Regions from separate parts of the Streptomonospora arabica genome, predicted to be linked through region 2. Evidence: predicted binding sites of a transcription regulator. Region 2 holds the regulator's gene; each other region holds the start of a gene.
The links. Region 2 encodes HrcA, which represses chaperone genes, less so after heat shock. Its sites were predicted from a motif close to TTGGCACTCTCNNNNNGAGAGTGCCAA; they were not measured.

Region 1: ABD284_RS07515 (FmdB family zinc ribbon protein) is a predicted target of HrcA. The motif match lies at 3,116-3,142, and genes of this name have one in related genera.
Region 3: groES (co-chaperone GroES) is a predicted target of HrcA. The motif match lies at 2,848-2,874, and genes of this name have one in related genera.
Region 4: groL (chaperonin GroEL) is a predicted target of HrcA. The motif match lies at 2,466-2,492, and genes of this name have one in related genera.

The regions. Positions count from the first base shown of each region.
Region 1 covers NZ_BAAAQI010000003.1:309,909-314,901, forward strand. Annotated here, with positions in the region: gene glp (molybdotransferase-like divisome protein Glp) at 1-1,236, opposite strand; gene galU (UTP--glucose-1-phosphate uridylyltransferase GalU) at 1,303-2,232, opposite strand; gene ABD284_RS07510 (5-formyltetrahydrofolate cyclo-ligase) at 2,418-2,978, shown strand; gene ABD284_RS07515 (FmdB family zinc ribbon protein) at 3,155-3,559, shown strand; gene ABD284_RS07520 (SAF domain-containing protein) at 4,060-4,704, shown strand; partial or broken gene ABD284_RS25745 (transposase) at 4,861-4,993, shown strand, end outside.
Region 2 covers NZ_BAAAQI010000001.1:597,964-602,956, forward strand. Annotated here, with positions in the region: gene ABD284_RS02590 (16S rRNA (uracil(1498)-N(3))-methyltransferase) at 1-235, opposite strand, end outside; gene dnaJ (molecular chaperone DnaJ) at 381-1,532, opposite strand; gene hrcA (heat-inducible transcriptional repressor HrcA) at 1,533-2,546, opposite strand; gene ABD284_RS02605 (DUF3097 domain-containing protein) at 2,712-3,560, shown strand; gene ABD284_RS02610 (DUF4870 domain-containing protein) at 3,661-4,731, shown strand; gene ABD284_RS02615 (DUF4870 domain-containing protein) at 4,951-4,993, shown strand, end outside.
Region 3 covers NZ_BAAAQI010000005.1:288,929-293,921, forward strand. Annotated here, with positions in the region: gene ABD284_RS11475 (apolipoprotein A-IV repeat region-like domain-containing protein) at 1-1,093, opposite strand, end outside; gene ABD284_RS11480 (class I SAM-dependent methyltransferase) at 1,443-2,765, opposite strand; gene groES (co-chaperone GroES) at 2,980-3,291, shown strand; gene groL (chaperonin GroEL) at 3,392-4,993, shown strand, end outside.
Region 4 covers NZ_BAAAQI010000005.1:153,660-158,652, forward strand. Annotated here, with positions in the region: gene ABD284_RS10885 (alpha,alpha-trehalose-phosphate synthase (UDP-forming)) at 1-172, opposite strand, end outside; SAM riboswitch class I at 517-659, shown strand; gene thrC (threonine synthase) at 672-1,937, shown strand; gene ABD284_RS10895 (MoaD/ThiS family protein) at 1,998-2,276, shown strand; gene groL (chaperonin GroEL) at 2,620-4,251, shown strand; gene ABD284_RS10905 (maleylpyruvate isomerase family mycothiol-dependent enzyme) at 4,521-4,993, shown strand, end outside.

The sequences.
Region 1 (4,993 bases), on a different contig from region 2:
TCAGAATGCCTCGGGCAGGCGCAGGACCTCCACCACGCTGCCCTCCTCCAGCTCGGTGACCGCTTCGGGGACCACGACCAGCGCGTTGGCCTCCGCAAGCGCCGAGAGCTGGTGGGACCCCTGCCGGGTGGCGGGCTGGGCGGTGTAGGGGGTGGGTCCTGCCGAGCCGTCGTACTCCAGCACCGCCCGCAGGTAGGAGCGCCGGCCCTTGGGCGAGTGCGGCACCGGCGCCGTGAGCCGGGCGTGCACGGCCGGGAGGGGGTCGGGCGCCAGCCCCCGCAGCCGGCGCAGCACCGGCCGCACGAACAGCTGGAAGGACACGTAGGAGCTGACCGGGTTCCCGGGCAGAGTCAGGATCGGGGTGGCGGACTCGCCGACGGTGCCGGCTCCCTGCGGCATCCCCGGCTGCATGGCGACCTTGTCGAAGCTCACCGTGCCCAGCCGCGACAGCACCTCCTTGACCACGTCGTAGGCGCCCATGCTGACGCCGCCGGTGGTCAGCACGATGTCGGCCTGCACGAGCACGTCCTCGACGGTCTCCAGGACGGTGGCCGGGTCGTCGCCGACGAAGCCCCGGCGGACCGCCGAGCACCCCGCGTCCAGCGCCGCCGCCGTCAGCATGTAACTGTTGGACTCCCAGATCTGGCCCGGGCCGATCGGCGATCCCGGCTCGACCAGTTCGGCGCCGGTGGAGAGCACCACCACGCGTGGCCGGGGGTGCACCGGCACCGTTCCGCGGCCGACCGCGGCCGCCACCGCGAGCTCCCCCGCCCCCAGGCGCACGCCCGGCCGCAGAACGGTGGTGCCCTTCTCGACGTCCTCGCCGACCCGCCGGATGGCGTTGCCCGGCTGGACCGGGCGGTCGACGGCGACGGTCGCCAGACCGCCGTCGGTCCACTCGACGGGGACCACCGCGTCGGCGCCGCGCGGCAGCGGCGCTCCGGTCATGATGCGCGCGCAGTGCCCGCGGCGCACGGCGGTGGCCGCCACGTCGCCGGCGGGGATGTCGGCCACCACGGGAAGGCGTACCGGCTCCTGCGCGGAGGCGCCGGCGAGGTCGTCGGCGGCGACCGCGTAGCCGTCCATGGAGGAGTTGTCGAACTGGGGCAGTGAGACGGCGGAGGATACGGCCTCGGCGAGCACGCCGCCGTGGGCGCGCAGCAGGTCCAGCTCGATGGGTTCGAGCGGCTCGACCAGGTCCAGGACGTCGCGGATGTGCTGCTCGACGGTCTTCATTTCCTCACCCACTGATCGGCTGGGCCGCCCTCGGGCGTGCTGGGGGCGGAGGCGGTGGAGGCGTGTTCAGGAGTCGCCGCCGGCGGCGGTGTGCCGGTCGACGAAGTCGCGCAGCCACGGCAGCAGGTCCGCGGCCAGGTCCGGGCGCTCACATGCGAATTCCACCACAGTGCGCAGGTAGTCGGCCTTGTTGCCGGTGTCGTAGCGCTGACCGCGGAAGAGCACGCCGTGCACGGGGCCGCCGTCGGCGGGCTTGCGCTGGGCGAGCTCCAGCAGCGCGTCGGTCAGCTGGATCTCGCCGCCGCGGCCGGGAGGGGTCTCGCGCAGCACGTCGAAGACGGCGGGGTCGCAGATGTAGCGGCCGATGATCGCCCAGCGGCTGGGCGCCTGGTCGGCGGCCGGCTTCTCGACGAGGTCGGTGACGGTGACGACGTCGTCCTCGCCGGTGGGCTCGATGGCGGCGCAGCCGTAGAGGGAGACCTGCTCGGGCTCGACCTCCATGAGGGCGACGACGCTGCCCCCGTAAGTCTCGCGGACCTGGATCATGCGCCGCAGCAGGGCCTCGCGGGGGCCGATGAGGTCGTCGCCGAGCAGCACCGCGAACGGCTCGTCGCCGACGTGGGCGGAGGCGCACAGCACGGCGTGGCCCAGGCCGCGGGGCTCGCCCTGGCGGACGTAGTGGACCTGCGCCAGCTCGCTGGACTCGCGCACGGCGTGCAGCCGCTGGGTGTCGCTCTTGGCCCGCAGCGCCTCCTCCAGCTCGTAGGCGCGGTCGAAATGGTCCTCGATCGAGCGCTTGGAGCGGCCGGTGACCATCAGTACGTCGTCGAGTCCGGCGGCGACGGCCTCCTCGACGACGTACTGGATCGCCGGTTTGTCGACGATGGGCAGCATCTCCTTGGGTGTCGCCTTGGTGGCCGGGAGGAACCGGGTGCCCAGTCCGGCCGCGGGCACGACGGCCTTCGCGACGCCGGGGCGGCGTTCTGTATCTGTCATGTCGGCACTTTAGGACACCGCCCGGGTGCGCGGCGTCCGGCACGCGTGGGCCTGTGCGGCCGAACGGCCGGAGGCGCCGGAGCCCGTGTCGGCGGCGGTGGCGGCCGGGCGCTCCCGGGCGCCACCGCCGACCGCACGAGCTGGGAGACTGCTGTCTCGTGAGCGCACAGGAGACCAAGCAGGAGATGCGCCGGCGGATCGCCGCGGCGCGGCGGTCCATGCCCGAGTACGAGCGGAGCGCGGCCGGGTCGGCGATCCGCGACGCGCTGGCGGCGGAGCCGCTGCTCACGACGGGCGGGACGGTGGCCGCCTACTACGCGGTGGGTACCGAGCCCGACACCCGCAAGCTGATCGCGGCGCTGTGGAAGCGCGGCACCTACGTACTTCTGCCGGTGTTCCTCGACAGCGGCGAGCTCGACTGGGCCGCCTACGACGGGCCCGACAGCCTGGCCGAGGCGCGGTACGGGCTGCTGGAACCGACGGGGCGCCGCTACGGGCCCGATGCGGTGCGCCGGGCGGCGGCGGTCGTGTGCCCGGCGCTGGCGGTGGACGGCCGCGGGCTGCGGTTGGGGCGGGGCGCCGGGTGCTACGACCGGGCGCTGGCCCGGGTGGGTCCGCACACCCGCACGCTGGCGGTGATTTACGACACAGAGCTGGTGGAGTCGGTCCCGGCCGAGCCGCACGACCGGCCGGTGGACGGGGTGGTGACGCCGAGCGGGGGGATGCGCCTGCTGCCGGCGGCCTGACGGCGGACGCGTCCGCCTGTACTGGGGGAACACCCGCCGGGCCCGCGGCGTTCGAGCATGACGGCAGCGTGATCGCAGGCGATCTCGACGGCGCCGCACCCCCGATGTCGCGGCTGTGCTGCCGGACCGCGTAATATTTGGCAGTCGACGGGTGAGAGTGCCAATAGGAGGACCCAGTGCCGACGTACCAGTACGCATGCACCGAGTGCGGCTCCCAGATGGAGGTCGTGCAGAGCTTCAGCGACGACTCGCTCACCGTCTGCCCCGAGTGCCAGGGCCGGCTGCGCAAGGTGTACTCAGCGGTGGGCATCGTCTTCAAGGGATCGGGCTTCTACCGCACCGACAGCAGCGCCTCCCCGGACCGGTCGTCCACGGCGGCCTCCGGCGCGAGCGCGAACGGCGAGTCCGGCGCCACCGCGAAGAGCGAGTCGGCGCCCTCCGGATCGGACTCCGGTTCGTCCTCCGGATCGTCGTCCGGATCGGACTCCTCCTCGGCGAAGTCGGACTCCTCCGGCTCCGGCGCCAAGGAGAGCAAGGCCCCCGCCGGATCCGGCGCCTCCTCCACCTCCGCGAGCAGCTGAGGCGGGTCCCTGCACCCGCCCGGCCTCCGGCGCCCGGCTGATTCCGGCGCGGCCGGCGGGCGGTTCCGCCGCGGCCGGTCATACGCGCTCCCGCCCGTCGCCGGGGTCCCGAAGGACGGCCGGCCGGCGGCGAGGACGCCGCGCGGCCGTTCCCGTCCGCGGTAGCGCCGCCCGACCGCCGCACACGCCGCTCGTGCGCTCCGGGGCCGCCGAGGCCGCGAGGGCGGCGACGGCCCGAGCGGCCCCGCCCCGCTCCCGGCCGGGAACATGGACGCCGACCGCGGCGCCCGGGCCCCCTGGCGCAAACCCACCCGCGGCGCCTGTGGACGGCGGCGGCACGGTCGGCGACCGGCGGCCTACCGTACGGACATGCACGCCGCCGTTGTGTTCACCGCACGCTCCGCCCGCACTCCGGTCCCGGACCCCCAAGTGGTCCCGCCCCCGCTCGCTCCGCATCCCTGCCCGCCCGGCTCCGTGCCCTCGCCCGCAGGGGCGGCGCGGTGAGCGGGCGCGGATCCGCGAGCGCACCGCTGCGCGCGCTCGCCCGCCTGCGCCGACCCCTGGGCGCTCTCTGCGCCGCGCTCGCGCTGACAGGCGCAGTGCTGCTGCTGCGGCCGCCGCCGGCACCCGCCACCGAGGTGCTCGTGGCCGCACGGCGGCTCGACGCGCTCTCCCCCTTGGCGCCCGGCGACCTCGCAGTGCGGGCCCTGCCGCCGGCGGCGGTGCCCGAGCACGCGCTGCGCCCGCACGACGACCCGCTCGGGCGCTCGCTCACCGGCCCCGTCACCCGCGGCGAGGTCCTCACCCGCGCGCGCATCGCCGGGCCTCCCGCACACGGGCGTGACCCGGGTCTGGTGGCGGCCCCGGTGCGGCCGACCGGCACGCTCCCCGACGGCCTGGTGCACCCGGGCAGCAGGGTCGACGTGCTGGCGGCCGCGGGCGGCGGCGCCGCGCCCCTCGGCGGCGAGGCGCCGCCCGCGCGGACCGTCGTCGAGGACCGCCCGGTGGTCGCCGTCGAGGAGGCCGGGGCTTCGGGCGCCGAGTCGGCCGGCCCGCTGCTCGTGCTGGCCGTGCGCCCGGCCGAGGCGCGCGCCCTCGCAGGGCACGCGGGCACATCGCACCTGTCGATCACCCTCCGAAGATGATCCATGTCAGCACCTTGTGCCTGTTCGCCCCGGGGCACCGCGCGGCCGCCCGAGACCGGCCACGCGACGGCCCGGACGTCCCTAGCGGGGGCGGGGTAGGGGCGGCTTCCGGCGTTCCTGCTGCGGAGAAGCCCGGTGGGCCCGGCGGCGGAGGTCGTGAACGGCGCGGTCGTCGCCGACCCGGCGGCCCCGTTCCCCGACGCTCGGCACACCGCTGACCGGCCTGTCCGGCGGCGTGCGGCCGTCCGCTGGACCGCGGTACCCGACGCCCGGTCGGTCAAGTCCGGCG
Region 2 (4,993 bases):
GGTGCGGGCGGGGCGGCGGGTCGACGCCGCGCTCCTCGACCGCGCAGACCACGCGGTCCCCGCCGGCTTCGAGCACCCGGCAGCGCGCGCGGGTCCCGGCGCCGTCGACCAGGTGCAGGGTCTCGCCCACGGCGACCCGCCGCACCGTCGCGGCGTGCCGGCCCTCGGGGCCGGACAGCACCACGGTGCCGCCGTCGAGCCGGCCGGGTTCGCACAAGAAGACCGGAGGTGTCACACCTCACCCCAATTCCAGGGCCGGGCGCGGGCGCCCGGCACGACGGCCGGCCACAGACGCGGGCCGGCTCCGTGCGTGCGAGCACGCGGAGCCGGCCCGTGTCCGAGCGCCCGGCGGACGATCCGCTAAGGCCGCGGCCGAGGCCTCAGCGCGCCCCGAAGGCGTCGCGCAGCCGCGAGAACAGGCCGCCGTGGCCCGGGCTGAACTTGCCCGGAGGCTGGTCCTCGCCGCGCAGCTCGGCGAACTTGCGCAGCAGTGCCTCCTGCTCCTCGTCCAGCTTGGCGGGGGTCTCGACGTCGACCTGGATCATCAGGTCGCCGCGCCCCGCGCCGTCGAGGTGGCGGCTGCCACGCCCCTGCAGCGTGATGACGTGGCCGGAGCCGGTGCCGGGCCGCAGGTCGATCTCCTCGGTGCCGTCGAGCGTCTCGAAGGTGAACGAGGCGCCCAGCGCGGCGGCGGTCATCGGCACGGTTATGGTGCAGTGCAGGTCGTCGCCGCGCCGCTCGAAGGTCGGGTGCGGGCGCTGCACGATCTCCAGGAAGATGTCGCCGCGCGGGCCGCCGTTGGGGCCGACCTCGCCCTCGCCGGCCAGCTGGATCTGGGTGCCGTCCTCGACGCCCGCGGGGATCTGCACCTTGCGGGTGACCTTCTCGCGCACGCGGCCCTCGCCGGCGCAGTCGGCGCAGGGATCGGTGATGACCGAGCCCTGCCCGGAGCACTGCGGGCACGGCCGCGTGGTCATGACCTGGCCCAGGAACGACCGCGCGACCTGCGAGACCTCACCGCGCCCCTGGCACATGTCGCAGGTCTGGCGGTGGGTGCCCTTGGCCGTGCCCTCGCCCTGGCAGGTGTTGCACAGCACCGCCGTGGGGAAGGTGACGTCCTTGGTCACACCGAACGCGGTCTCGGAGAGGTCCAGCTCGATGCGGACCTTGATGCTGCGCCCGCGCCGCGCCCGGTCGCGGGGGCTGCGCCCGCCTCCGGGCTGGCCGCCGCCGAAGAACGCGTTCATGATGTCGTCGAAGGGGAAGCCGCCCGCGCCGAAGCCGCCGGCCCCCGCTCCGCCCCCTCCGCCGGAGGGCGCGAAGGGATCGGCGCCCATGTCGAACATCCGGCGCTTGCTGTCGTCGGAGAGGACCTCGTAGGCCTGGGTCACTTCCTTGAAGCGATCCTGCGTGGCCGGGTCCGGGTTGACGTCCGGGTGGAGTTCGCGGGCGAGCCGCCGATACGCCTTCTTGATCTCGTCCTTGGATGCGTCGCGCCGCACCCCGAGGATCTCGTAGTAGTCTCTCGCCACTTACTGCCCCGCAAGTATCTGTCCGAGGTACCGAGCCACAGCGCGTACCGCTCCCATCGTTCCTGGGTAGTCCATCCGAGTGGGGCCGACCACACCGATCTTGGCCAGAGGCTGATCGCCGATCCCGTAACCGGCCGAGACGATCGATGTGGATCTCAGACCCTCGTGAGAGTTCTCGGCGCCGATGCGCACCGTCAGCATGGAAGGGTCGCCCGCCTCTCCCAGCAAACGGAGCAGCACGACGTTTTCTTCCAAAGCCTCGAGTACGTCCCGCAGGCTAGCCGACAAATCCATCGCGGCGAGATTCGCCGTACCACCGAGGACGATCTTCTCGTCGTGGCGCTCGACGAGGCTCTCCAGCAGAACCGACAGCACGGCCGCGGCAAGGGCGCGGTCGTCCGGCGGCAGCTGGCCGGGCAGATCCTCCACGGCACTGGGGACCTCGGTGAGCCACGTGCCCACCAGAGCCCGGTTGAGCATCTGCCGGAGGCTGTCCACAGCGTCCTCGCTGACCGCCTCCAGACCGTCTATGACCCGCTGCTCGACGCGGCCGGTGTCGGTGATGAGGACCATCATCACGCGCTGCTGGCCCAGCGGGACCAGCTCCACGTGCTGCACCGACGACCGCGTGAGCGACGGGTACTGTACCACCGCCACCTGGCGTGTGAGCTGGGCCAGCAGGCGCACCGTGCGCCCCACGATCTCGTCGAGGTCGACCGCGCCGCCGAGGAAGGTCTCGATGGCGCGCCGCTCGGCTCCGGAGAGCGGCTTCACGGTGGACAGCCGGTCCACGAACAGCCGGTAGCCCTTGTCCGTGGGGACCCGCCCGGCGCTCGTGTGCGGCTGGGCGATGTAGCCGTCCTCCTCCAGGGCCACCATGTCGTTGCGGATGGTAGCGGGGGAAACACCGAGGGTATGCCGGTCCGACAGCGCCTTGGACCCCACGGGCTCGTTCGTGGACACGTAATCCTCGACGATCGCACGCAGAACCGCCAGCTTCCGCTCGTCGAGCACGTGCTCACCTCCTGGCACTCCATGGTCCTAAGTGCTAATTCTATGCCGTCGTGCAAGGTCGGATCGAAAACGGGCCGCCGGATCCCGCCGCACGGCGGCGCGTCGCCTCCGACCGGCCCCCGCGCCGCCCAGCGCGGCGGCGCGACCGCGGATACAATCCCCGCCGTGCACACCAACTCCGACAGCTCGGGCAAGAGGTACGGCCCAGACGTCCTGGCGGGCGAGTGGCGCCTGCCGCGCAAGGGCGCCGTCGCCGAGGTCGCGCTGGAGCAGGGGATCGTCCTGGAGTCGGCCGACGAGGGGTTCTGCGGCGCCGTCGTGGGATGGGACAAGCGGACCGTGACCCTGGAGGACCGGCACGGCCGCCACCGCGTCTTCGACCTCGAACCCGCGGCCTTCCTCCTCGACGGCCGCCCCGTGACCGCGGTACGGCCCGCCGCGGAGCCCTCGGGCCCGGCCCGCAGCGCCTCCGGGTCGATCGCCGTGCGGAGCGCGCGCTCGCGGGTGGCCAGGCAGAGCCGCATCTACGTCGAAGGCGTCCACGACGCCGAGCTCGTCGAGAAGATCTGGGGGCACGACCTGCGCGTGGAGGGCGTGGTCGTGGAGTACCTCGAAGGCGTCGACCACCTGCCCGCGATCGTGGCCGACTTCGGCCCGGAGCCGGGTCGGCGGCTGGGCGTCCTGGTGGACCACCTGGTGCCGGGCTCGAAGGAGAGCCGCATCGCCGAGCAGGTCGCCTCGCCCGACGTGCTGGTCACCGGCCACCCCTTCATCGACATCTGGCAGGCGGTCAAGCCGTCCGTGCTGGGGTTCTCCGCGTGGCCGCGGGTGCCGCGCGGCGTATCGTGGAAGGAGGGGGTCCTGCGGGCACTGGGCAGCGACGAGGAGCCCGGTGAGGCCTGGCGCCGGATCCTGGGGTCGGTGCGCAGCTACGCCGACCTCGAACCGGAGCTGCTGGGCCGCGTCGAAGAGCTCATCGACTTCGTCACCGCGGCGCACGGGGTGCAAGACTAAGACGTGTCCGGGCGTACCGCGCGCGAGGGGTGCGCGGTGGCCTGACGGGGCACCTGATGGCACTATCGGCCCAACGCAATCGGCACAGCCAAGGGACAAGATGAGCGAGACCCCGCCCAACCGACCACAGCCCCAGGAGGGGCCCTCCGGTGACCAGTCGGCACCAGGCCGCGCTCCCTCTGGCGGGCAGCCCGGCCAGGGGCAGGCGGGCACCGGCGAGCAGCCCGGCTACGGGCAGCCCGAGTACGGCCAACCCAGCGGGGGGCAGCCCGCCTACGGTCAGCCCGAATACGGACAACCCGGCGCCGCGCAGCCGGACTACGGCCAACCCAGCGGCGGACAGCCCGGATACGGGCAGCCCAGCGGCGGACAGCCGGGCTATGCTCAGCCCGGATACGGGCAGCCCAGCGGCGGACAGCCCGGCTACGGACAACCCGGATACGGCCAGCCCAGCGGCGGACAGCCCGGCTACGGACAACCCGGATACGGCGAGCAGCCCTACCAGCAGCAGGCCCCCGGATACCCGCAGCCGCAGCAGCCCCAGCCGGGATACGGGACGGCGCCGGGCCAGCAGCAACCGGGTTACGGCCAGCCGCAACCCGGCCATCCCCAGGCGCCCTACCAACAGCCCCAGCCCGGTTACCAGCAGCCGCAGCAGCCCGGGTACGGGCCGCAGCCGGGCGCGCCGCAGCAGCAGGGCTACGAGCAGCAGCCGGGCGCCTTCCCCGGCGGCCCGCCCCCGGGGCAGCAGGGCTACCCCCAGCAGGGCTTCCCCCAGCAGCCCGGCTACGCTCCGGGCCGACCGCACCGGCCCGACGCCTCCGACGACGCCACCTGGGCGATGATCGCCCACCTCTCCGGCGTCATCCTGTCGTGCTTGGGCTGGCTGCCCGCCCTGATCATCTACTCGGTGAAGCGCAAGGACTCCCCGTTCGTCCGCCATCAGGCGGGCGAGGCGCTGAACTTCCAGCTGACCCTGCTGATCCCCTACTTCATCGCCTGGGCGGTCTACATCGGCCTCGGGGTCTTCGCGCCGTCCATCTCCTGGATCGGCTCCGTGCTCGTGGCGGTGATCTGGGTGGCCTCGATCGTGCTCGGCGTGCTGGCCGCGCTCAGCGCGAACCGCGGCAGCCAGTACCGCTACCCGGTGTCGATCCGCATGGTCAAGTGACCGGCCGCGGGGCGCGGGCGGGCGCGCGGCGCCGCCGGCCCGCGCCGCGCGGGAACCCAGCACCCGGTTGCGGAGTCTCACCGGGAGAGGCCTTCAGCGGCCGCGCGCCCGGCCGAGACTCACGAGGCCCGGCCGTCCGGCAGGAGCGGCGCCGCGCCTGATGCGATCGCAGCGCCCCCGGCGGACGCCGGGGGCCACTCACAGAGGAGACCAGCAGACATGAGCTACCCACCCCAGCCGGACCAGCCCCACGGCGGCGGCC
Region 3 (4,993 bases), on a different contig from region 2:
CGGCGTGGTTCTCCTCGGCCTGGTTGCTCAGCCGGGCGACGCCCTCGCTGAGCTGCGAGGTGACCTCGGTGTGGCGCTCGCTCGCCTGGCCGTCCAGGCGCTCGATGCCCTCGCGCAGCGTGTTGTGGCGCTCCTCAGCGGAGCTGTCCAGCCGCTCGACGCCCTCGGTGAGGGCGGTGTGGCGCTCGTCGGCGCGGGTGTCGAGGCGCTCGACGCCCTCCGAGACCGCGCCGCTGACGGCGTCGCGGCTCTGCTCGGTGGCGCCGCGCAGGGACTCGGTCGCGGCGTCGAGCTTGTCGCCGAGCCGCGTGTGCTGCTCGCGCAGGGCGGCCTCGAGGGTGTCGTGGCTCTCGCCGATGGAGGTCACCAGGCTCTCGCGGCCCTCGGTCACGGCCTGCTCGATTGACGTGCGCCCCTGCTCGACGGCCGCGGCGAGGGTCTCGCGACCGCTGTCGATCGCGGCGGTGACGGCCTCGTGCCGCTCGGCGGCGGTGTCCGCCGCGCTGTCGTGCTGGGCCTGCAGGCGCTCCGAGAGCGCGGAGAGCGACTCGCGCAGCTCCGCGGAACCGGCGGCCAGGCCCTCGACGGCCTCGTCGATCCGGCCGAACCGCGCCTCGGTGCCGGCGGCCAGCTTCTCGACCCGCTCGGTCAGCGCGTCGATCCGCCCGGAGGCCTGCTCGCCGTTCTCGGCGAGCTCCTGCAGGCGCGAGAGTGTGGTGTCGAGGTGGCCGGTGATGGTGCGGATGTCCGCCCGCAGCGCGGACATCTCGGCCAGCGGCTTGACGCGTTCTCCGACCAGCGCGATGTGCTCGGCGAGGGTCTCGGCCCACTCCGGCGGGCGCGACGAGAGCTCGTCGACCCGCGCCTGGACGCCGGCGACCGACTCCGCGAGCGTCGCGAACTCGCGTTCGCGGAACTCGCGCAGCAGCCACTCCATGCCTTCCAGGCGCTGGCGCATCTCCTCGTTGACCGCGCCCTGCGACTTCTGCTCGGACATCTGGTCCTGGGCGGCCCGCGAGAGGAGGTCCCGCATGCGGTCGGAGATCCCGGTCTGACCTCCCCCGTTGAGGAAGTTGTGGTTGGTCTGTTCCACCGAGGTGCTCCTTAAGATCTGGCGCCCCCACCCGTGTCGGCTGTGGATGGGCGGTGTCCTCCTGGGTCGCCGGCGCGGCGCCGGTGGCGGGCGTCGCCGCTGTCACGGTCGGGGGTGCGGTGACCACGCGCGGTGACGCCCGGTGTCATAGGGAGAGAGCGGGCCGATCGGCCGCCGCCGACCACCCCGGTGCGTCGCCGGTCGAATCCAGGACAGGGAGAAGGGATTCAGCGGGGATCAGTTTAACGACATGTGCCTCGTTCACCGTGTTCAACTGGCAAAAATGGGCGGAATGGCGGGGGATCGATGCCTACCGATCTGTTGCGTCACGCTAGTACTGATCGGCGCTTTAGTCACCCGTGTGGTGAGAGGTCCGCGATGTCCGCTCGGTGAACGGTGTCTGCGGTGAAGCTGTGACCTCGGAACACACCAGGCACAGGGGGCGGTCCCCGACGCGGGTCAGCACCACGACGGCGGATTCGGGGCCGCTCGGCCTGAGGTCGCGGAGCAGTTTGTCCACCTCCACGGCCGATCCGCGTTTCTTAATCGTTACTGTTCCCGCCCCTCTTTCCCGTAGTTCGGCCCGCAGCCGCTTGAGGGAGAACGGCATCGTCCGGTGCACCTCGAAGGCGCGGCACAGGGGTGTGGCGACCAGGTGGTCGGAGGTGATGTAGGCGATGTCGGGATCCAGCAGCGCGCCGCCGACCAGGGCGGCGGCCTCGGCCACGAGGTGGGCGCGCACCACGGCGTTGTCGGGCTCGTAGAGGTAGCGCCCCGGCGGCGCGACGGGCGCGGGTGCGGCGCCGGGGTCGGCGGTCAGGGCCGCGGGATGCGAGCCGTCGCCGCGCAGCAGCGTGGCGCGCCGCGACCAGTTCCCGCCGAGGCCCTGCCACAGCGCGGTCTCCTTGAGCTCGCCGTCCACCGAGATCCACTCGGCCGCGGCCCCTGCGGGGATGCGCTCGTGCGGGATGCCGGGCGCGGCCTTCACACAGGAGGCCGGCGCACGCGCGGCGAGATCCAGGACGCGGTCCCAGGACGGGGAGTAGGCGTCGGGGTCGAAGACCCGGCCGCGTGCCGTCCGGCGGGCGGGGTCGCAGAAGACGGCGTCGCGGCCGCCGGGGTCGACCGCGGCGGCGTCCCCCTCGCGCACGCGCATCCGTCCGGCCGGCGCGAGCTCCGCGGCGTTGGCGGCGGCGACGGCGGCGGTCAGCGGGTCGGCCTCCACCGCCTCCACCTCCAGGCCCGCCTCGGCCATCGCGACCGCGTCGGCGCCGATGCCGCAGCCCAGGTCGGCCACCCGCGCTCCGGGCCCCAGCGCCCCGGCCAGCCGGCGGGCGCGGTACTCGGCGGCCACCCGGCGGGTGGCCTGCTCCAAACCGGGCCCGGTGAAGTACATGCGTCGGGCCCGGTCGCCGAACTTCCGCCGCGCCCGCTCGCGCAGCCGCACCTGGGTCAGCGCCGCGCCGGCGAGGTCGGCCGGCGAGACGTCGGGGGCCCCGCCCGCCCCCTCGGGCGCGGCCAGCGCCTCTTCGGCCTCCCGGCGCAGGACGGTGGCCGCCTTCAGGGGGTCGTCGGGAGCCGCGGAGGCGGCCGCGAGCACGCGGCCCCCCGCCGGTGTGAGAAGGCTCGCGAACGCCTTGGCCGCGCCGGGCGCGGTTTGCCCGCTGGACACCACGTTTGTTCACCGTTCCTCTGAGGTGTTCCCTTGTGACCAGTTGTTTGACGCGCCCTATGGGCCCGGCTAATGTTCCATACTGGCACTCTCCAAGGTAGAGTGCTAATCGCGACGAGGCCGGTCTGGCACCCGCGACGGCAGGCCGCCGTGGTCGCCCCTTTGCCAAGCATGCAGTTTCGTATCTTCGAACCCGAAGGGGGAGGTCACCACCGTGTCGACCGCCACCAAGACCGTGCTCAAGCCGCTTGAGGACCGCGTCGTCGTCAAGACCCTCGAAGCCGAGCAGACCACTGCCTCCGGCCTTGTCATCCCTGACACCGCCAAGGAGAAGCCCCAGGAGGGCGAGGTCCTCGCGGTCGGCCCCGGCCGCTGGGACGACGAGGGCGAGAACCGCATCCCGCTCGACGTCAAGGTCGGCGACGTCGTTCTGTACAGCAAGTACGGCGGCACCGAGGTCAAGTACGACAACGAGGAGTACCTCGTCCTCTCCGCCCGCGACCTGCTCGCGGTCGTCGAGAAGTAAACCCTCGTCAGTCGACGAACCTTTCCGCCCCGGCCGGCACGCTGCCGGGCGGGGCGGTTTTCCTTAGCCGCCGTAGGCGTACGGATAGAGGAAGCTCACCATGCCCAAGATCCTGGAATTCGAGGACGACGCCCGGCGCGCCCTCGAACGCGGCGTCGACCGCCTAGCGAACTCCGTGAAGGTGACGCTCGGCCCGCGCGGCCGCAACGTCGTCATCGACAAGAAGTTCGGCGCGCCCACCATCACGAACGACGGCGTCACCGTCGCGCGTGAGATCGAGCTGGAGGACCCCTACGAGAACCTCGGGGCCCAGCTGGTCAAGGAGGTCGCGACCAAGACCAACGACGCGGCCGGCGACGGTACCACCACCGCCACCGTGCTCGCCCAGGCGCTGGTCCACCAGGGCCTGCGCAGCGTGGCCGCCGGCGCCTCGCCGATGTCGCTCAAGAAGGGCATCGACGCCGCCGCGCAGAAGGTCGCCGACCTGCTGAGCGAGCGCGCCCGCGAAGTCGGCGAGCGCGAGGACATCGCCTACGTCGCCACCAACTCCGCCCAGGACGCCCAGATCGGCGACATGATCGCGGAGGCCTTCGACAAGGTCGGCAAGGACGGCGTCATCACCGTCGAGGAGGCCCCCACCATGGGCCTCGACCTCGACTTCACCGAGGGCATGCAGTTCGACAAGGGCTACGTCTCGCCCTACTTCGTCACCGACCAGGAGCGCCAGGAGGTGGTCCTGGACGACGCCCTCATCCTGATCAACCAGGGCAAGATCTCCAGCCTCAACGACCTGCTCCCGCTGCTGGAGAAGGTCGTCCAGAGCAAGAAGCCGCTGCTGATCATCGCCGAGGACATCGAGGGCGACGCGCTGGGCGCGCTGGTCCTCAACAAGATCCGCGGCGCCCTCGACGTCGCCGCGGTCAAGGCTCCCGGCTTCGGCGAGCGCCGCAAGGCGATGCTGCAGGACATCGCGACCCTGACCGGCGGCCAGGTCATCGCCGAAGAGGTCGGCCTGACCCTGGAGAACGCCGACGTCGACGTGCTGGGCAGCGCCCGCCGCGTGACCGTCACCAAGGACGACACCACCATCGTCGACGGCAAGGGCGAGCAGAGCGAGGTCGACGACCGGGTCGCCCAGATCCGCAAGGAGATCGAGAACAGCGACTCCGACTGGGACCGCGAGAAGCTGCAGGAGCGCCTGGCCAAGCTGGCCGGCGGCGTCTCGGTGCTGCGCGTCGGCGCGGCCACCGAGGTCGAGCTCAAGGAGAAGAAGCACCGCCTGGAGGACGCGATCTCGGCCACCCGCGCCGCGATCGAGGAGGGGATCGTCGCCGGCGGCGGCGCCTCCCTGGTGCACGCCGCCGCGCAGCTCGACGACCTCGGCCTGACCGGCGACGAGGCCACCGGCGTGAAGATCGTGCGCGACTCCCTGGTGGAGCCGGCCCGCTGGATCGCCGAGAACGGCGGCGCCGAGGGCTACGTCGTGACCTACCGCATCTCCGAGCTGCCGTTCGGCCAGGGCTACAACGCCTCCACCGGCGCCTACGGCGACCTGATGGCGGCCGGCATCATCGACCCGGTCAAGGTCACCCGCTCCGCGGTGCAGAACGCGGCCTCCATCGCCGGCATGCTGCTGACGACCGAGGCGCTCGTCGTCGACAAGCCCGAGGAGGAGGACTCCGAGGGCGGCCAGGGGCACGGC
Region 4 (4,993 bases), on a different contig from region 2:
CCGCCTCGGACAGGGCGGCGCACACCCACAGCGTGTCGGTCGTCTCCGCGACCGAGCTCAGCCCGGACACCAGGCCGCCCCCGCCGCGCCGGTAGTCGAGGGAGCCGTCTTCGCCGATCGAGAAGGACACCGGTCCCCTGTTGGAAGCCACGAGGATCTGCGCCTTGTCCACCTGATCGTCCACCTCTCACCTGTCACCGTGAATCGCGCCCGACGTCTCATTGCACTACACCGGTACCGCTGACAACAGGGCCCGCTGCGCGAAGGTGTCATAGGTCTCGCCTGCCCGGGCCCCGCGCAAACCCGCCGGTTCCCCGCGGTCCCGGGGGAGAGCGCGCCGAATCCGGCCCCGGCGGCGCGGCGCCGCAGGTACGGGCGCCACTACCCCGGCGCAGCGGCGTCAGGCGTGTTACCCGGATCACTCTCCATGGAAATTCGGACGAAACGTGAGCTACAGTGGCGTGCGGATTCCGCTGCGCCCCCAGTGCCCAACTGCGGATCCCGACAACTTCATATTGCTCATCCAGAGGGGTGGAGGGACCGGCCCTGCGAAGCCCCGGCAACCATCTCGGTTTGCGCTACTCGCGATCCTGCGAGGCGGCCGAGGCAGGTGCCAACTCCGGCCTGGGGCCAGATCGGTCAGCCAGGAAAGATGAGGGGAGACGCCTCGCATGGCGATTACCGCCACGGAAACGGACACGCCCTCCGCCCGCGCCTTCGGCCCCGCCGCCGCGCTGTCCTGCCGCGAATGCGGCGAACGCTACGACCTCGCGCCCCGCTTCGCCTGCGAGTTCTGTTTCGGGCCTCTTGAGGTGGCCTACGAGTTCGGCGAGGTCACCCGCGAGGCCATCGCACGCGGTCCGAACAACGTCTGGCGCTACGCCGGCCTTCTCCCGGTGCCGGGCAACGTCGCCGAGCTGCCGAACATGAACCCCGGACTGACGCCGCTGGTGCGCGCCGACCGGCTGGCCGCCGAGCTGGGGATGCGCTCACTGCACGTCAAGGACGACTCCGCCAACCCCACCCACTCCTTCAAGGACCGGGTGGTGGCCATGGCCGTCGAGGCCGCCCGCACCTTCGGATTCCGCACCCTCTCCTGCTCCTCCACCGGCAACCTGGCCGGCGCCGTGGGCGCCGCCTCGGCCCGCGCCGGGTTCCGCTCCTGCGTGTTCATCCCCGCGGGCCTGGAAGAGGGCAAGGTCGTCATGGCGGCCGTCTACGGCGGCAAGGTCGTGGCCATCGACGGCACCTACGACGACGTGAACCGCTTCTGCTCGGAGCTGATCGGCGACCCGGCCGGCGAGGACTGGGGCTTCGTCAACGTCAACCTGCGGCCCTACTACGCCGAGGGCTCCAAGACCCTGGCCTACGAGATCGCCGAGCAGCTGGGCTGGCGCCTGCCCGAGCAGATCATCATCCCCATCGCCTCGGGCTCCCAGCTCACCAAGATCGACAAGGGCTTCCGCGAGCTGATCGAGCTTGGCCTGGTCGAGGACCGCCCCTACAAGGTCTTCGGCGCCCAGGCCACGGGCTGCTCACCGGTGGCCGCCGCCTACGAGCAGGGCCACGACGTCATCCAGCCGGTCAAGCCCGACACCATCGCCAAGTCGCTGGCGATCGGCAACCCCGCCGACGGCCCCTACGTCCTCGACGTCTGCCGGCGCACCGGCGGCGCGGTCGCCCGCGTCGACGACGCGGCGGTGGTCGACTCCATCTCGCTGCTCGCCCGCACCGAGGGCGTGTTCGCCGAGACCGCCGGCGGTGTCACCACCGGCGTGCTGCGCAAGCTGCTGGACGAGGGCACCCTCGACCCCCAAGCCGAGACCGTCGTGCTCAACACCGGCGACGGCCTGAAGACCCTGAACGCCGTCGAGGCCGGGGTCACCGCGACCATCAAGCCCTCCCTGGACGTGTTCAAGGAGGCCGGGCTGCTCTAGAGCGCCCGGACAACCCCCGCAACCGCCGGCCGGCGAGCGAGTCAAGGAGTTACCGCAGTCATGAGCGTCAGTGTCCGCGTCCCGACCATCCTGCGCACCTACACCAAGGACGAGGCCGAGGTCAGCGCCGAAGGCGAGACCGTGCAGGCCGTGCTGTCCGACCTGGAGGCCAAGTACCCCGGCATCAAGGCGCGCATCGTCGACGACGCCGGGAAGATCCGCCGCTTCGTCAACGTCTACGTCGGCGACGAGGACGTGCGGTTCGCCCAGGGCCTGGACACCCCGACCGCATCGGGCACCCAGGTCTCGATCATCCCGGCCGTGGCCGGAGGCTGCTGACCCCGGGCCTTCCCGGCGCGCCCGGCCGGATCCGGCCGGGCGCCCAGCCCGCGCCCCGCCGCCCCCGAGGGCGGGGCGCGGGCTTTTCCGCTTCCGGCCGCGAGGCGTCATTGACCTGCGGGTAACGCCGTGGCGAAGTCTGGTTAGGGCATTTGCACTCGCCTAGGGGGAGTGCTAATAATGGGGTCGCTGGCACTCTGACAAGCTGAGTGCTAAACCCTGGTTCGAGGCGATGAGGCCGAGGTCCCCGGCAGAGGGGTTGCCGGAAGCACCGCGGCCGTCCGTCGCGGGCGTCGGCTCGTACCTTCGCGTATCAGCCCGGTCTCGGGAGGACAAGAAGTCTATGGCAGCCAAACTGATCGCGTTCGACGAGGAGGCCCGCCGCGGCCTTGAGCGCGGCATGAACCAGCTCGCTGACGCTGTGAAGGTGACGCTCGGCCCCAAGGGCCGCAACGTCGTGCTGGAGAAGAAGTGGGGCGCCCCCACCATCACCAACGACGGCGTCTCCATCGCCAAGGAGATCGAGCTCGAGGACCCGTGGGAGAAGATCGGCGCCGAGCTCGTCAAGGAGGTCGCCAAGAAGACCGACGACGTCGCCGGTGACGGCACCACCACCGCCACCGTGCTCGCGCAGGCCATGGTGCGCGAGGGCCTGCGCAACGTCGCGGCGGGCGCCAGCCCGGTCGGCCTGAAGCGCGGCATCGAGTCCGCCGTCTCCCGCATCAGCGAGGAGCTGGCCAACCTGTCCAAGGAGGTCGAGACCAAGGAGCAGATCGCCTCCACCGCCTCGATCTCGGCCGGCGGCGACGTCCAGATCGGCGACGCCATCGCCGAGGCCATGGACAAGGTCGGCAAGGAAGGCGTCATCACCGTCGAGGAGGGGCAGACCTTCGGGCTGGAGCTGGAGCTCGCCGAGGGCATGCGCTTCGACAAGGGCTACATCTCGCCCTACTTCGCCACCGACCTGGAGCGCATGGAGACGGTGCTTGAGGACCCCTACATCCTCATCGCCAACCAGAAGATCTCCAACAACAACGAGTTCCTGCCGGTCGTCGAGAAGGTCCTGCAGGCGGGCCGTCCGCTGATGATCATCGCGGAGGACCTTGAGGGCGGCGCGCTGCAGACGCTGATCGTCAACAAGATCCGCGGCAACTTCAAGTCCGTCGCCGTCAAGGCCCCGGGCTTCGGCGACCGCCGCAAGGCCCAGCTCGAGGACATCGCGGTCCTGACCGGCGGCCAGGTCATCACCGAAGAGGTGGGCCTGAAGCTGGAGAACACCGAGCTGGACATGCTCGGCCGCGCCCGCAAGGTCGTGGTCACCAAGGACGAGACCACCATCGTGGACGGCTCCGGTGAGGCCTCCAACATCTCCGGCCGGGTCAACGAGATCCGCAACGAGATCGAGCGCACCGACTCCGACTACGACCGCGAGAAGCTGCAGGAGCGCCTGGCCCGCCTGGCCGGCGGTGTCGCGGTCATCAAGGCCGGTGCCGCCACCGAGGTGGAGCTCAAGGAGCGCAAGCACCGCATCGAGGACGCGGTGCGCAACGCCAAGGCGGCCGTCGAGGAGGGCATCCTGCCCGGCGGTGGTGTGGCCCTGCTCCAGGCCGGCGTCCCGGTCTTCGAGAAGCTGGACCTGCAGGGCGACGAGTCCATCGGCGCCGACATCGTCCGCCGGGCGATCGAGGAGCCGCTGAAGCAGATCGCGATCAACTCCGGCCTTGAGGGCGGGGTCGTCGCGGAGAAGGTGAAGAACATGGAGGCCGGCGTCGGGCTGAACGCCGCCACGGGCGAGTACACCGACCTGTTCAAGGACGGCGTCATCGACCCGACCAAGGTCACCCGCTCCGCGCTGCAGAACGCGGCGTCCATCGCCGGTCTGTTCCTGACGACCGAGGCCGTCATCGCCGAGAAGCCGGAGAAGGCGGGCGCCGCTGCGCCCGACGCCGGCGGCATGGGCGGCATGGACTTCTAAGGCCTCTCGGCCCGAGGTCGGCGAGTCCGGTACGCGAACTCAGCCACCTGCGACGAACGGGCGGTCCCCACTGCGGGGGCCGCCCGATTCGCGTTCACGGTCCGATCGCGCCATCGCGGCCGCTGCACCGTGTCGGCCCGGTCGGCCGGTGGTAGCGTCTTTCCCGCCTCCGCGGTGCGCGGGCGCAGCTCCGCCCGGGTCCGCACGCCGGTGCGCGAGCGTGCCGCGCCGCCGCGGAGCAGGCGGGCAGACCAGCACAGGAGGCCACGATGACCGCATCAAGCGTCCGGCCCGAGGAGCCCACTGCGGTGCTCGGCGCGATCGAGGAGGCCACCGGCCGCCTGCTGCGCACCGCCGCCGCCGCGCGCCCGGACCGGATCACCGACCCCTCGCTGCTTCCGGGATGGACGCGCGGCCACGTCCTGGCCCACGTCTCCCGCAGCGCCGAGGCGATGATCCGGATCCTGGAGGGAGCCCGCGAGGGTGTCCAGGCCGACATGTACGCCAGCGCCGAGGCGCGCGAGCGCGACATCGAGGACGGCGCCGGGCGGGCTCCCGAGGAGCAGGCGGCCGACCTCGAAGCCACCGCCGAGCGGTTGGCCGAGGTCGTGCGCACCATGCCCGAGGAGGCCTGGACCTTCGAGATCCGCCACCGCAGCGGCCGCGTCTTCCCGGCCGCGCGGGTCGTGTGGATGCGGTTGGCGGAGGTGGAGTACCACCACGTCGACCTGGACCTCGGCTA